DNA from 3 places in the Diaphorobacter nitroreducens genome. Region 1 is predicted to be linked to each of the others. Evidence: predicted binding sites of a transcription regulator. Region 1 holds the regulator's gene; each other region holds the start of a gene.
What was found. The regulator FNR, encoded in region 1, switches genes on or off when oxygen is low (the NO sensors DNR and NnrR bind a similar motif). The targets are predictions, from matches to a motif close to TTGATNNNNATCAA.

Region 1 (4,436 bases):
CCCAGCACCAGCCATACACCGCTTCCTACGCCAAACAGGACCATGCACAAGGCTCCGCGGAGCACGCTTCCGCTGAGAGCGGCAGTCAACAGTGCGGTGTACAGAAGGCCGCATGGCAGGAGCGCCCAGGCCACACCCGCGGTCAGGAGCCCGCCAGGCCGAGAGACCAAGGGCTTGACCTTCGCCCAGGCAGCACGCCCCGCCCGCTCAACCCACAAGGGCTGCTGCGCTTGCACCATCATCATCCCGCCCCACGCGAGGATGAGCACATGCATCAGCGTCCAAAGGGGGCGCAATGCCGAGGTGCTTTGCCCCAGCCATGCGAGTTGCTCCATGGCCAGCGCAACCACCGCCCCTGCAGCGCCGTAACCGATCAGGCGCCCCACGTGAAACTGCGCTACCCGTTGGAGGATTCCGCGGCGGGACGCCCATTGAATGGTGTGGGTGGCGTCCGGCGTGCCACCCAGCCCCGTAAGCGCCGCGCAGGGAACAGAACACATCGCCAAACAGTGAGCCCCTCCCATCAGCCCCATCAGGAAGGCCGTCGTGGCCAGCGCCCACAGCATGGGTCAAATAATCCGGGAAAAGCGAGCGCGGTTACGGTCAGCCTGCAGATACTTGTCGAACACCATGGCCACGCCGCGCACGAAATACCATCCCATGGGCGTGACTTCAACGCCCTCATCACTGATTTTCACCAAGCCCTGAGCCGCCATTTCTTGCAGTTGCTGTAATTCCGCATCGAAATAACTGCGGAAATCAATCAGCCAGGACTGTTCCAACGGCTCAAACAGCAATTCACCTTGGCACATCAACGCCATGATGACTGCGCGGCGCACCAAGTCGTCCTTGGTCAACGCCAGCCCGCGCACCACAGGCAAATGCCCCTGGTTAATGCAGTCGTAATACTCGTCCAGCGTTTTCACATTTTGGCTGTAAGTAGCGCCCACGCGCCCGATGGCAGAAACGCCCAGACCAATCAGGTCGCAATCGGGCTGCGTGCTATAGCCTTGGAAATTGCGGTGCAGCCTGCCTTGCCGCTTGGCCACCGCCAGCGCATCGTCAGGCAGCGCAAAATGGTCCATGCCCACGTAGACGTAGCCGGCTTCCTGGAACACATCAAGTGACCGGGCCAGCATGGACACCTTGGCCGAAGCCATGGGCAACTCGGCCGTGATGATGCGTCGCTGCGACTTGAAGCGTTCTGGCAAGTGAGCGTACGCATACAGCGCGATCCGGTCTGGCCGCAGCTCGGCTACCTGCTCCAAGGTGCGATCAAACGACTCCGGTGTCTGTCGCGGCAGCCCGTAGATCAAATCCACGTTCACCGATTCAAACCCGAGCTTCCGAGCCGCATCGACCAACGCGAACACCTTTTCGGCAGGCTGAATGCGGTGCACGGCCTTTTGTACTTCAGGGTCGAAATCCTGCACGCCAAAGCTCAGGCGATTGAAACCCAGCTCCGCCAACAATCCCAGCCGCGCTTCATCCACGGTCCGGGGGTCCACTTCTATGGAGTACTCCCCCCCCGGAACGAGGACGAAACTGCGCCTCAGCATGCCCATCAGTTCGCGCAAACCGTCATCCGTCAGAAAAGTAGGCGTGCCTCCGCCGAAATGCAGCTGGCTCACATGCTGACCCACACCGCAGTGCGCCGTATGCAGGTCGATCTCACGGCTGAGGTAACGCAAGTAGACCTCTGCCCGCTCTGGATGCCGGGTAATGATCTTGTTACACGCGCAGTAATAGCACAGCGATTCACAAAACGGGATGTGGACATAAAGCGACAAAGGCATCGCCTTGGCTACCGAACCCACGCGACGCTGCTGCAGCGCAAGGATGTATTCCCGCTCGCCAAAAGCCTCGACAAAACGATCAGCAGTCGGATAAGAGGTGTAGCGCGGCCCTGGGACGTCAAAGCGACGCAGGAGCTCTGTTGTAACAACGGTCATGACGGGATTCCTTGCACTTTCATATCACTGTGCCGTAGAGTCCCCCATGAGTCCTTGACGTTGATCAAGCGCCCATAAGGTCCTTGTGGCGACAATTTGACTTCGGCTCAAAGTCGTCCAACGGCCTACGGCATTCCATGTCTCCCAGCCGTTCAGAGGTAAGCTCAAGCCATGAACAGGGTTCCCATGCATACGAATCTCCAGACCATCAAAGTTGCCTGCTCAAACTGCAATCTGCGTGAGCTGTGCATGCCCGTGGGTCTGGACGACCAGCAACTCAAGCGCATCGATGACATTGTTGCTGTACGACGCAAGATCAAGCGTGGCGGCACGCTTTTCCGGAACGGTGAACCCTTCACATCCCTTTTTGCCATCCGCACCGGATTCTTCAAGACCTGTGTCGCCACCGAAGACGGTCGCGATCAAGTGACGGGTTTTCAAATGGCGGGCGAGATCATCGGCCTGGATGGCATCGTGAGCGACCGCCACACTTGCGATGCGGTGGCGCTTGAAGACGCCGAAGTATGCGTCATGCCCTTCGACCGTATTGAAGAGTTGTCGCGCGAAGTAACGGCACTACAGCACCATGTGCACAAGATCATGAGCCGCGAGATTGTTCGTGAGCATGGGGTCATGCTGTTGCTGGGGAGTATGCGTGCCGAGGAACGCCTTGCCGCATTCCTGTTGAATCTCGTACAACGCTTGCATGCTCGGGGTTTCTCACAATCCGAATTGGTGCTGCGCATGACACGCGAAGAGATCGGCAGCTACCTGGGATTGAAACTGGAAACCGTCAGCCGCACGTTTTCCAAGTTCGTGGAAGAAGGTATTGTGGAAGTAAAACAGCGCCATGTGCGCATCGTCGATACCGATGCGCTGAAGCGCATTGTCAACAGCCAGCAAGCCTGCCATTAAGCCTCGGTTTTTTGTTCATTCATAACTGATCGGCGGAAAGATCAGGAAACGTATTTGGCGCAATCAGCCGGCCGCGCCCCTTTGGGCACGGGGCAGCGATTCAACTCAAAGGGCGAGAGTGACAACAGCGTCGTCAATGCGCTGGAAGCCATGAGTACGAACCAGAACGTGAAGAAGGCGATGGTATACACACCTTCGCGCGAGAGATGCAGGGGTTGATCAAACCACTGCAGCGCTTCTGGATCCACGAAGGCGAACACTACCATTTCCATGACGCCCGCCATCAAAAAGGCCGGCCACGCGATCCACATCAATCGTTGCATCCACATTCGCCCATCTCCTAGCAAGTGTAGTTGACAGCCTAGCATCTGTTCTCCGGCATGCAAAGAGGACTCGCCCTGCCGGTCAGCGCGGTTGATCCTCCAGCGGAGTAGCTGCATGGTTGCGCCCCTTCATGGCAGGCGTCATGTCGCCCCCAGACTCCTTCAGGGTCTCGTTGATGTTCAAGCCCCGTTGGTAATAGTCTTCCGCGATGACGGGGTCGGGTTTGCTCACGGCCAGCCAGAGGGTCACGAAGCCCGCAATGATGACAATCACCGGCCCCGCGATGACAAGCCAGACATGGCCAAACGTCCACCAAGGCTTTCCGTCGTCGTCCAGTTTCATGGGGGAATTACTCAACATTTATATTAACTCCTCGCTCATTTATGAGCACAGCTTGTTCATTTGTATTCCACGACCGCCTTCAGCGGGGTACGAGGAATACGGATTTCTCTGCCACTTGGGCTTTATCACCCTGCGCTTGAATATCGAAATACACCGTATGCGATCCAGGAGATGCTGAGCCATACGGAATTTGAAGACGGACAACCACCCATCGGGATTCCGCCGGTCCAATGTCAATTGCGGTCTCGGACGCCACTTCCAGCCCTTCCATACCGTGGGCGCTGATGGTGTAGCGCTGCGCCCCCTCCGTGGCGTTCATGATCTGCAGCCGGTAGATATTTTCCAGCTTGCCTCCCGCCACGATGCGCGAGAGCGCAGCGCGGTCGCGCACGATGTCCACCTTCAACGGGGTGCGTACCACCAAGCTGGCCAGCATGCCGATGCACAACACCACCAGCACCGCTGAATAGAACAACACACGGGGTCGCAGCACGCGTTTGAGCATTTGCGATTGGGTCCAGTGGTTCTTGACGCCGTTCTGCGTTGAGAAGCGAATAAGCCCGCGCGGATACTTCATCTTGTCCATCACGGTATTGCAAGCGTCCACGCAGAGACCGCAACCAATGCATTCATATTGCAGTCCGTTGCGAATATCGATACCCGTTGGGCAGACCTGGACACACAGCGTGCAATCGATGCAGTCACCCAGTCCCGCAGCTTTGTGGTCTACCGTCTTGTTACGGGGCCCGCGAGGCTCGCCGCGCTCAGGATCGTAAGAGACGACCAGCGTGTCCCTGTCGAACATTGCGCTTTGGAAACGCGCATAAGGGCACATGTATTTGCATACCTGCTCGCGCAGGAATCCTGCGTTACCGTACGTGGCCAACCCATAGAAGATCACCC
Region 2 (4,436 bases), 1.0 Mb from region 1:
AGTCCACGTACCACGCCAGGCAGCCGGGATTGGCCATCGCGTCCGGGTTGACCACCTTGTCCATCGGCTGGCCCAGCAGCAGCTTCTTGACGGGCAGCTCCTGCTTCTTGCCGCTCAGCGTGCGCGGCACCTCGGCCACCTGCACGATTTCGTCGGGCAGGAAGCGCGGGCTCAGGCTGGCGCGGATGGCGTCGTTGATCCGCGCGCGCAGGCCGTCGTCCAGCACCAGGCCGCTGCGCAGCACCACGAACAGCGGCATGTAGCTGGCGCGGCCCAGGTATTCCAGGTCCACGACCAGGCTGTCGAGCACCTCGGGCAGGGCCTCCACGGCGCTGTAGATCTCGCTCGTGCCCATGCGCAGGCCGTGGCGGTTGATGGTGGCGTCGCTGCGGCCGTAGATCACGCAGCCGGGGCGGGCGCTGGAGCCGATCTCGATCCAGTCGCCGTGGCGCCAGACGGCCCCGGCCTCGGGCCCCAGATCCCCGCCGCCGGGCCTGCGGCCATGGCCGGGCGGGTACATGTCGAAGTAGCTGGCGCGGTAGCGCGCGCCATCGGCGTCGCCCCACAGGAACAAGGGCATGGACGGGATGGGCTGGGTGCACACCAGCTCGCCCACGGCGTCCAGCACCGGGCGGCCCTGCTCGTCCCAGGCCTCGACGGCCGCGCCCAGCATGCGGCACTGCATGCGCCCGGGCGTTTGCGGCAGCTCGCGATTGCCGCCGATGAAGGCGCCCGCGAAGTCGGTGCCGCCGGAGATGTTGCACCACCAGACCTGAGGCACGCCCGCGCTGGCCAGGAGTTGCGATCCCCACCGCTGCACTTCGGCAGGCAGCGGCGACCCCGTGGAGCCCAGCACGCGGATCGCCGACAGATCGCCGCAGGCCGCAGGGGTGATCCCGGCCTTCATGCAGTGGCCGTAGAACGCGGCGCCAGCGCCGAAGAAGGTCACGCGCTCCTCGGCTGCCATGCGCCACAGCACTGTCCAGTCGGGCCGCTCCTTGCTGCCGCCGGGGTTGCCGTCGTACAGCACGCAGGTGGTGCCGCCCAGCAGGCCGCCGACCTGGGCGTTCCACATGATCCAGCCGGTGGAGCTGTACCAGTGGTAGCGCTCGCCCAGGGAGTTGGGCGCGTAGCTGCAGCCGATGTCGTTGTGCAGCACCGCCAGCTGCAGCATCACCAGCAACATACCGCCATGACCGTGCACGATGGGCTTGGGCAGGCCGGTAGTGCCGCTGGAATAGACGATCCACAGCGGGTGGTCGAACGGCAGCCACGCCGGTTCAAAGGCCGCAGTCTCTGCATCATTTCGGGCGATGACGCTTGCGTAGCAAGCGGTATCAGCTACTATTTTTGAAGCATTCAGGTTGTTCACCAGCACCACGTGGCGCAGCGTGGGCAGTTGCGCGCGCAGTTCCGCCAGCACGTCGCAACGGTCGTGGTCGCGCCCCCCATAGGTGACGCCGTCCACGGCCAACAGCACCGTCGGTGCGATCTGGCGGAAGCGGTCCAGCACCGCGTGCGTGCCCATGTCGGGCGCGCACAGGCTCCACACCGCGCCGATGCTGGCGCAGGCCAGGAAGGCGACGATGGTCTCGGGGATGTTGGGCAGGTAGGCTGCCACGCGATCGCCGGGCTGTACGCCTTGAGCCCTCATGTGCAGCGCCAGCGCCGCCACCTGCCGGCGCAGCGCGGGCCAGGACAGCTCGCGGCGCTCGCCGCGTTCGTTGCGGCCGATGAGGGCCGGCTGGCCTGCGGCCTGTGCGGCGTCCACATGGCGCAGCACCTGGCGCGCGTAGTTCACCTGCGCGCCGGGGAACCACTGCGCGCCGGGCATCACGTTCTTTGCGAGTACCGCGCTGTGCGGCGTGGGTGACTGCAGGTCGAAGTAGTCCCAGATGCTCTGCCAGAAGGCGTCCAGATCGGTGGTGGACCAGCGCCAGAGCGCGTCGTAATCGTCAAAGCGCAGGCCGTGCTGCGCCTGCAGCCAATCCTGGTAGCGGCGTATCTGGGGCGCGTAAGGCGGGTGTGTTGGGGGGATGTTGTGGTGTGTCTCCATGCGCACAGCCTAGCGCGGTCGCTGCCTCCGTGCGCGCCACGCACGTGACAACTGGCCGGCGGCACCTCGCCGGTCGCACCTGGCCTCAGCGCCGCGGCTGCTCCGTCACGCTGGTGATGGCATAGCCCTTGTCGCGCAACTGCCGTCCGGGCTCGGGAATACCAAGGTCGTTCCAGTGCGCCTGGGTTTCGTCCCGTTCCACGGCGCGGTGCTCGCAGTTCCAATCGGTATTGATGGCCTCCTGCGGTATGGGCTTGCCCTCGGGCACGGCCAGATGGGAATAACGCCCCTCGGCTTCGGATCGGCGGTAGATGTCCACGCGCATGTCGGGTCCTTTGCTTGCTGGTTGCAGGGTTCTCCACTGTAGTGAGACCATCGCCCGCCCGGCGTAGGAAGCGGCCGCATGGCCGCCGTGCTTGACGCAAGGCAAGATCGCCGCTTTCCGCCCTGCCGACAATTGCCCGCTGTTGCCACTGCCGGCGGCCTGTTTCTGAATCATGACAACACAAGACGTTTCCTCTCAGCGCAGCGACGTGCTCATCGTGGGTGCGGGGCCTGCCGGGCTGTCGCTGGCGGCCTCGCTGGCCCAGGCCGGCATGCAGGTCACGGTGCTGGAGCAGCAACCCGTCTCCACGCTGGCCGCGCCACCGGCCGACGGGCGCGAGATCGCACTCACCCACCCCAGCGTGGCCACGCTGCAGCGCATCGGCAGCTGGCAGCGCCTGGCCGCGCACGAGGTCGGCCTGCTGCGCGAGGCGCAGGTGCACGACGGCCCCGTGGGCCAGCGCGGGGCCATGCAGCTGCACGCAGGCGGCAGTGGCGTCCAGCATCTGGGCTGGATCGTGCCCAACCACGCGCTGCGCCGCACGGCCTACGAGGTAGCCGCGCACACGCCCGGCGTACGACTGGTCACCGAGGCGCGCGTCACCCGCGTGGCCGTCACGCCCGCGCATGCCGAGCTGGAATACACCGACACCCGCAACCTCGACGCAGCGCCCCTGCGTCTGCAGGCCCCGCTGCTGGTGGCGGCCGACAGCCGCTTTTCCGCCACGCGGCGCCAGTTGAGCATCGGCGCAGCCATGCACGACTTCGGCCGCACGGTCATCGTCTGCCGCCTGCGCCATGAACTGCCGCACCACGAGGTCGCGCACGAGTGCTTCGGCTACGAGCAGACGCTGGCGATCCTGCCGCTGCCGGGCGACCTGGTCGATGGCGCGCCGATGTGCTCGGCCGTGGTCACCACCGGCGCGGCGCATGCGCAGGAGTTGCTGGCACTGCCCCCTGAGGCATTCGCCGCACGCGTGCAAGCCCAGTTCAAGGACCGCCTGGGCGCAATGCGGCTGGTGGGCGAGCGCCACGCCTACCCGCTGGTCGCCGTGTATGCGCACCGCTTCGCCGCCGCGCGCTGCGCGCTGCTGGGTGACGCGGCCGTCGGCATGCACCCGGTGACGGCGCACGGGTTCAACCTGGGGCTGGCGGGTGTGGACAGCCTCACGCGCACTCTCACCCAGGCACGCGAGCGCGGCGCGGACATCGGCGCCGCCAGCGTGCTGGAAGGCTACGCGCGCGGCCATCACCGCCACGCCTGGCCGCTGTACCAGGGCACGAATGCCATCGTGCGCCTGTACACCGACGACCGGCCGCTGCCCCGCCTGCTGCGCCAGGTGGTGCTGGCGGGCGCCAACCGGCTGCCGCCCCTCAAGGGCGCCATCGTGAGCCAGCTCACAGGCCGGCGCCCCGCCTGGCCCAGCGCCGCACCTTAGTGCGCACACCGCCATCCAACTGGAGGGGCAGGCACTCGCTGCCTGTCCCGGCCTACGTCCTGCGGCACACCCATCCATAATGGCCGCATGGACAACCTGTTGGACCATCTCTGCGAGACCGTCACCCGCGCACGCACCGTCGAAGAGCTCACCCGGCCGCTGCTGGAGCTGCTGGAAGACATCACCGGGTTCGAATCCACCTACCTCACGGTGGTGGACCTGGAGCGGGGTGTGCAGCGTGTGCTGTACGCGCGCAACACGCGCCAAATGCAGATCCCCGAGGGACTGAGCGTGCCCTGGCACGACACGTTGTGCAAACGCGCGCTGGACGAGGGCCGCCCCTTCACCGCCGACGTGGGGCAATGCTGGGGCGATTCGCAGGCCGCCGCGGCGCTGGGCATCCAGACCTACGCCAGCACACCGGTGCGCATGGCCGACGGCCAGCTCTACGGCACGCTCTGCGCCGCCAGCGACGAGCGCCAGGAGCTCACTTCCCAGGCGCGCAACGCGCTGACGCTGTTCGCGCGGCTCATTGGCCAGCAGGTCGAGCGCGAGCTGCTGCTGCAGCAATTGCTGCAGGCCAATGCCCGGCTGGCGGCCTATGCGGCGACCGATGC
Region 3 (4,436 bases), 470 kb from region 1:
CGCCCGCCACCTGCAGCGCATCGCCAATGCAGTGGGCCGCCACGGGCACGCCGTCCGCCACGGCCATGGACACGATGTCGGTCAGGTAGTACTCGCCCTGCGCGTTGTCGTTGGTCAGACGCGCCAGCCAGCCCGCCAGGCGCTGCGCGGGCACGGCCATGATGCCGCTGTAGACCTCGTCGATGGCGCGCTCGGCATCGTTTGCATCCTTGTGCTCCACGATGCGCTGCACCGTTCCGCCCTCGCCGCGCACGATGCGGCCGTACCCTGTGGGATCGGGCAGGCGCACGGTGAGCAGCGCAAGGCGTTCGCCCGCCCCGGCCTCGACCAGCGCGCGCAGCGTCGCGGCCTGGGTCAACGGCACGTCGCCCGACAACACCACCACCGTGCCATCGCCCGCCAGCGCGGGCGTGGCCTGCTGCACCGCGTGGCCCGTGCCCAGCTGCGGCTCCTGGCGCACGAATTTCAAGTCAAAAGTGCCTCCAGTGCCCGCCAATCCTGCGCAAGCAGCTTCTACTTCTGTAGCGCCATGGCCCGTTACCACCACCACGCGGCGCGCCTGCAGGCTGGCGGCCTGGCCCAGCACATGGTGCAGCAGGGGCCGGCCGGCCAGGCGTTGCAAGACCTTGGGAATGCGGCTTTTCATGCGCGTGCCCTTGCCCGCGGCCATGATGATGATGTCCAGTGCTGTCATGAAGGTGTGGAGAGTGGAAGGTCGTCGTGTCCTGCCAGCCCAGGCCGGCAGCCCTCCGCCATTATCCCGCCGCCCATGCGCTCCCCCTCTGCGGCGCGGCTGCACCACCGCCCCTGATTGCTCCTAAAAAAATAGCTGCTAGCGCCCGTCATTCGGGCGCTAGCAGCCAGTTTGATGCGATAGCCGGACGATCAGGCGCGGCAGACATCGCCCCGGGGGGCGGCGTGCTGCGGTGACGGTGCGCGCACCGCGGCGGCGCTGCGCCACTGGAACTGCAGCGGCTCGCGGCCCATCGGCTCGACCACGGCGTGCTGGCCGGAGGCCACGCACACGCTCTGGCCCGCGTGCAGCATGAGGTCCCCCGAATCCTCGCGCCAGCCATGGGGGCCGTCGCTCAAGGTCACCCAGGCCAGGCCGCTGACCACGCGCAACTGCATCGGCGCGCGCGGGTGCAGGCTGCGCGCCGCGCCCTGGGGAATGGTGCACAGTTCCGTTCCGGCAACGCCGGCGGGAACGCTGGAGGCTTGCGAATGCAGAACTTGCGAGGTGGTCACGGTCATCTCCTGGTAAACCCTTTGAAGTGACGTCAGTGTGCGACTGCGACCCGGGCACCGTCCAATGAAAACGGAGGGCCTCATCGATTACGGAACGGCATCAATCACCGTATCACCCCCATGCCCCTGGGGACGGCAAACGCCAGCGGTGCAACCGCTGCCTGAGCAGCCTGCTGCGCGATCGATGAAAAAGCGCTAGCATTTTGATTCCCAATGGTCATCAATCTGCCATGAACTCCCCCCTCTTGCCCGCCAGCGCTCCTCCCATCGCGCATCTGCGCACCCGGCCCGTGGCCGTAGGCCATTGGCGCGCATTTCTGGCCGTGGCGCGGCATTTGAACTTCCGCGCCGCAGCCGAGGAACTGGCCCTGACCCAGTCGGCGGTGAGCCGCCAGATCCAGGCGCTGGAGGACGAAGTGGGCGTACCCCTGTTTCTGCGCCACACACGCGCCGTGGAGCTCACCAGCGCCGGCGGCCAGCTGCAGCGCGCCGTGGCGCCCGCGCTGGAGCGCATGGACGCGGCCGTACGCCTGGTGCGCCAGACGGCGGGGCGCAAGAGCGTGGCCATCACCACCTGGGCCAGCTTTGCGTCCATGTGGCTGATCCCGCGCATGGAGGAATTCCAGCGCGACAACCCCGACATCGACATCCGCATCGACGCAACCGACACCATCGTGGACCTGGAGACGGCCGACGTGGACCTGGCCCTGCGCTCCAGCGTGCCCGGCACGCAGACTGCGGGCGCGCAGCGGCTGTTTGGCGAGCAACTGGCGGTGGTGGCCAGCCCCTGGCTCCTCAACAGCATGCCGCCCATCCGCACGCCGGCCGACGTGGCGCAGTTCACGCTCATCGAGGCAGGCGACGCGCACCGCATGCCCTATTTCGAGTGGATCACCTGGCGGCGCTGGTTCGAACTGCACGGCCTGGGGCGGCTGCAGCCCAAGCGCTGGCTGTACTTCAACTACGCGCAGCAGATCGTCCAGGCCGCGCTGGCCGGCCAGGGTCTGGCGCTGGCGCGCATGCCGCTGATCGCGGAAAGCCTCGCCTCGGGCGACCTGCAGGAGGTGCTGCCGGGCCACCGGCTGGACTCTCCGCTGGTGTACTGGCTGGTCGTCGGCCCGCGCAGCGGCCAGCGCCCCGAAATCCAGGCGTTCAGCGCCTGGCTGCTGCTGCAGGCCGAAGCCACGCGCCAAGCCGTCGGCGAAGTGCCGGACACGGACCTGAACGACGACATCTCCTGAGCGCGGCACGGTCGCTCCTCTATTTATAGCGCCTAGCGCGCGATGGGCGGGCGCGTTTGGCTTTTTTTGCACAGGAATGCGTGGCAAACCGCTCACGCAGCCGGGCGCTTCGTCTGACGAAGATCAAGGCCCATGCAAATCCATGCGAATGACATGGTCTTCCCTTATGGGTTGTCACGCAAAGGTCTGCGACCGTCGGCAGGCTATGCCCCGCCCCCGACAACACCAATGGACAGAAGAGAAGACCCTGTATGCCTTTCATGCCCTGGACCGCGGAACTGGAACTTGGCCTGCCCGAAATCGACGACCAGCACCGTCAACTGGTCGCGCTGACCAACGCCCTGCACGATGAACTGAGCGCGGCGAGCCCGCGCCGCAGCGCCGTGGGCGAAATTTTGGAAGGCTTGGTGGACTACACGCACAACCACTTCATCGTGGAGGAGGTGCTGTTCCAGCAGCACGACTACGCCGAGACTCCCGCCCATAAGGCCGAGCATGACGGCTTCACGCGCAAGGCCATGGATCTGCTGACGCGCTTTGACGGCGGGCAGGAGGTCACGCTGGAGGCGCTGGAATTCCTCAAGCAATGGCTGGTGCACCATATCTGCAAGGTGGACCGCGCCTACCTGCCTTTCATGCGCGAGGCGCTGCAGGCGCAACGCACCGTCGCCCTGGCCTGAAAGGGCATGAAAAAAGCCACTGCGCGGAGTGGCTTGGCAAAGCGGGAGCGCGGTCGCGCCCCGCCGGGCGTCAGGCCAGGATAACGCGCGCGAACTTGCGCTTGCCGACCTGCACCACGTAGCTGCCCGCTTCCAGCTTCAGGCCCTTGTCGCTGACCACGCCGCCGTCCACGCGCACGCCGCCGCCGTCGATGAGGCGGTTGGCCTCGCTGGTCGAGGGCGCAAGGTTGGCCTGCTTGAGCAGCGCGCCGATGCCCAGGGGCGCGCCCGCCAGGCGGACTTCGGGAATGTCGTCGGGGATGCCGCCCTTGCTGCGGTTGATGAAATCCTGCTCGGCCGCGTCGGCCAGTGCGGCGCTGTGAAAGCGCGCGGTGATCTCCTTGGCCAGCATCACCTTGGCATCCTTGGGATTGCGGCCTGCCGCCACCTCGGCCTTGAGCGCGGCGATTTCGTCCAGGCTCCTGAACGACAGCAGCGTGTACCAGTCCCACATCAGGGTGTCCGAGATGGAGAGCACCTTGGCGAACATGGAGTTGGCGTCCTCCGTGATGCCGATGTAGTTGTTCTTGGACTTGGACATCTTGTCCACGCCATCCAGCCCCACCAGCAGCGGCATGGTGAGCACACACTGCGGCTCCTGCCCCCATTCTTGCTGCAGATGGCGTCCCATGAGCAGGTTGAACTTCTGGTCGGTGCCGCCCAGCTCCAGGTCGCTCCTGAGCGCTACCGAGTCATAGCCCTGCAGTAGCGGGTAGAGGAACTCGTGCAGGCTGATGGAGCTGCCGTCGGTGAAGCGCTGGTGGAAATCGTTGCGCTCCATCATGCGTGCCACGGTGTACTTGGCCGACAGCTGAATCATGCCGCGCGCACCCAACTGGTCGCACCACTCGCTGTTGTAGCGGATCTCGGTGCGTGCAGGGTCCAGCACCTTGGCCGCCTGGGTGTAGTAGGTTTCGGCGTTGACCTTGATCTGCTCGGCCGTCAGGGGCGGGCGCGTGCTGTTGCGGCCCGATGGGTCGCCGATCAGCGTGGTGAAGTCGCCGATCAGGAAGATGACCTGGTGGCCCAGGTCCTGCAATTGGCGCATCTTGTTGAGCACCACCGTATGGCCCAGGTGGATGTCCGGCGCCGTGGGGTCCAGCCCGAGCTTGATGCGCAGCGGCTGGCCCGTGGCCTCCGAACGCGCCAGTTTCTGGGTCCATTCTTCTTGGGGCAGAAGCTCGTCGACCCCGCGCAGGGAGACTTCAAGCGCCCGTCCTACACCATC

Region 2: a site for FNR is predicted at 2,473-2,486, ahead of ubiM (5-demethoxyubiquinol-8 5-hydroxylase UbiM). Genes of this name have one in related genera too.
Region 3: a site for FNR is predicted at 2,603-2,616, ahead of BA022_RS12130 (bacteriohemerythrin). Genes of this name have one in related genera too.

Annotation. Positions count from the first base shown of each region.
Region 1 is NZ_CP016278.1:2,130,615-2,135,050, forward strand. Features, by position in the region: gene BA022_RS09980 (sulfite exporter TauE/SafE family protein) at 1-566, opposite strand, end outside; gene hemN (oxygen-independent coproporphyrinogen III oxidase) at 570-1,952, opposite strand; gene fnr (fumarate/nitrate reduction transcriptional regulator Fnr) at 2,124-2,867, shown strand; gene BA022_RS09995 (hypothetical protein) at 2,909-3,196, opposite strand; gene BA022_RS10000 (FixH family protein) at 3,273-3,551, opposite strand; gene ccoG (cytochrome c oxidase accessory protein CcoG) at 3,613-4,436, opposite strand, start outside.
Region 2 is NZ_CP016278.1:3,165,452-3,169,887, forward strand. Features, by position in the region: gene BA022_RS14880 (acetoacetate--CoA ligase) at 1-2,056, opposite strand, end outside; gene BA022_RS14885 (DUF6139 family protein) at 2,142-2,381, opposite strand; gene ubiM (5-demethoxyubiquinol-8 5-hydroxylase UbiM) at 2,554-3,819, shown strand; gene BA022_RS14895 (sensor domain-containing diguanylate cyclase) at 3,907-4,436, shown strand, end outside.
Region 3 is NZ_CP016278.1:2,596,213-2,600,648, forward strand. Features, by position in the region: gene glmU (bifunctional UDP-N-acetylglucosamine diphosphorylase/glucosamine-1-phosphate N-acetyltransferase GlmU) at 1-694, opposite strand, end outside; gene BA022_RS12120 (DUF2917 domain-containing protein) at 886-1,254, opposite strand; gene BA022_RS12125 (LysR substrate-binding domain-containing protein) at 1,479-2,489, shown strand; gene BA022_RS12130 (bacteriohemerythrin) at 2,741-3,169, shown strand; gene tyrS (tyrosine--tRNA ligase) at 3,240-4,436, opposite strand, start outside.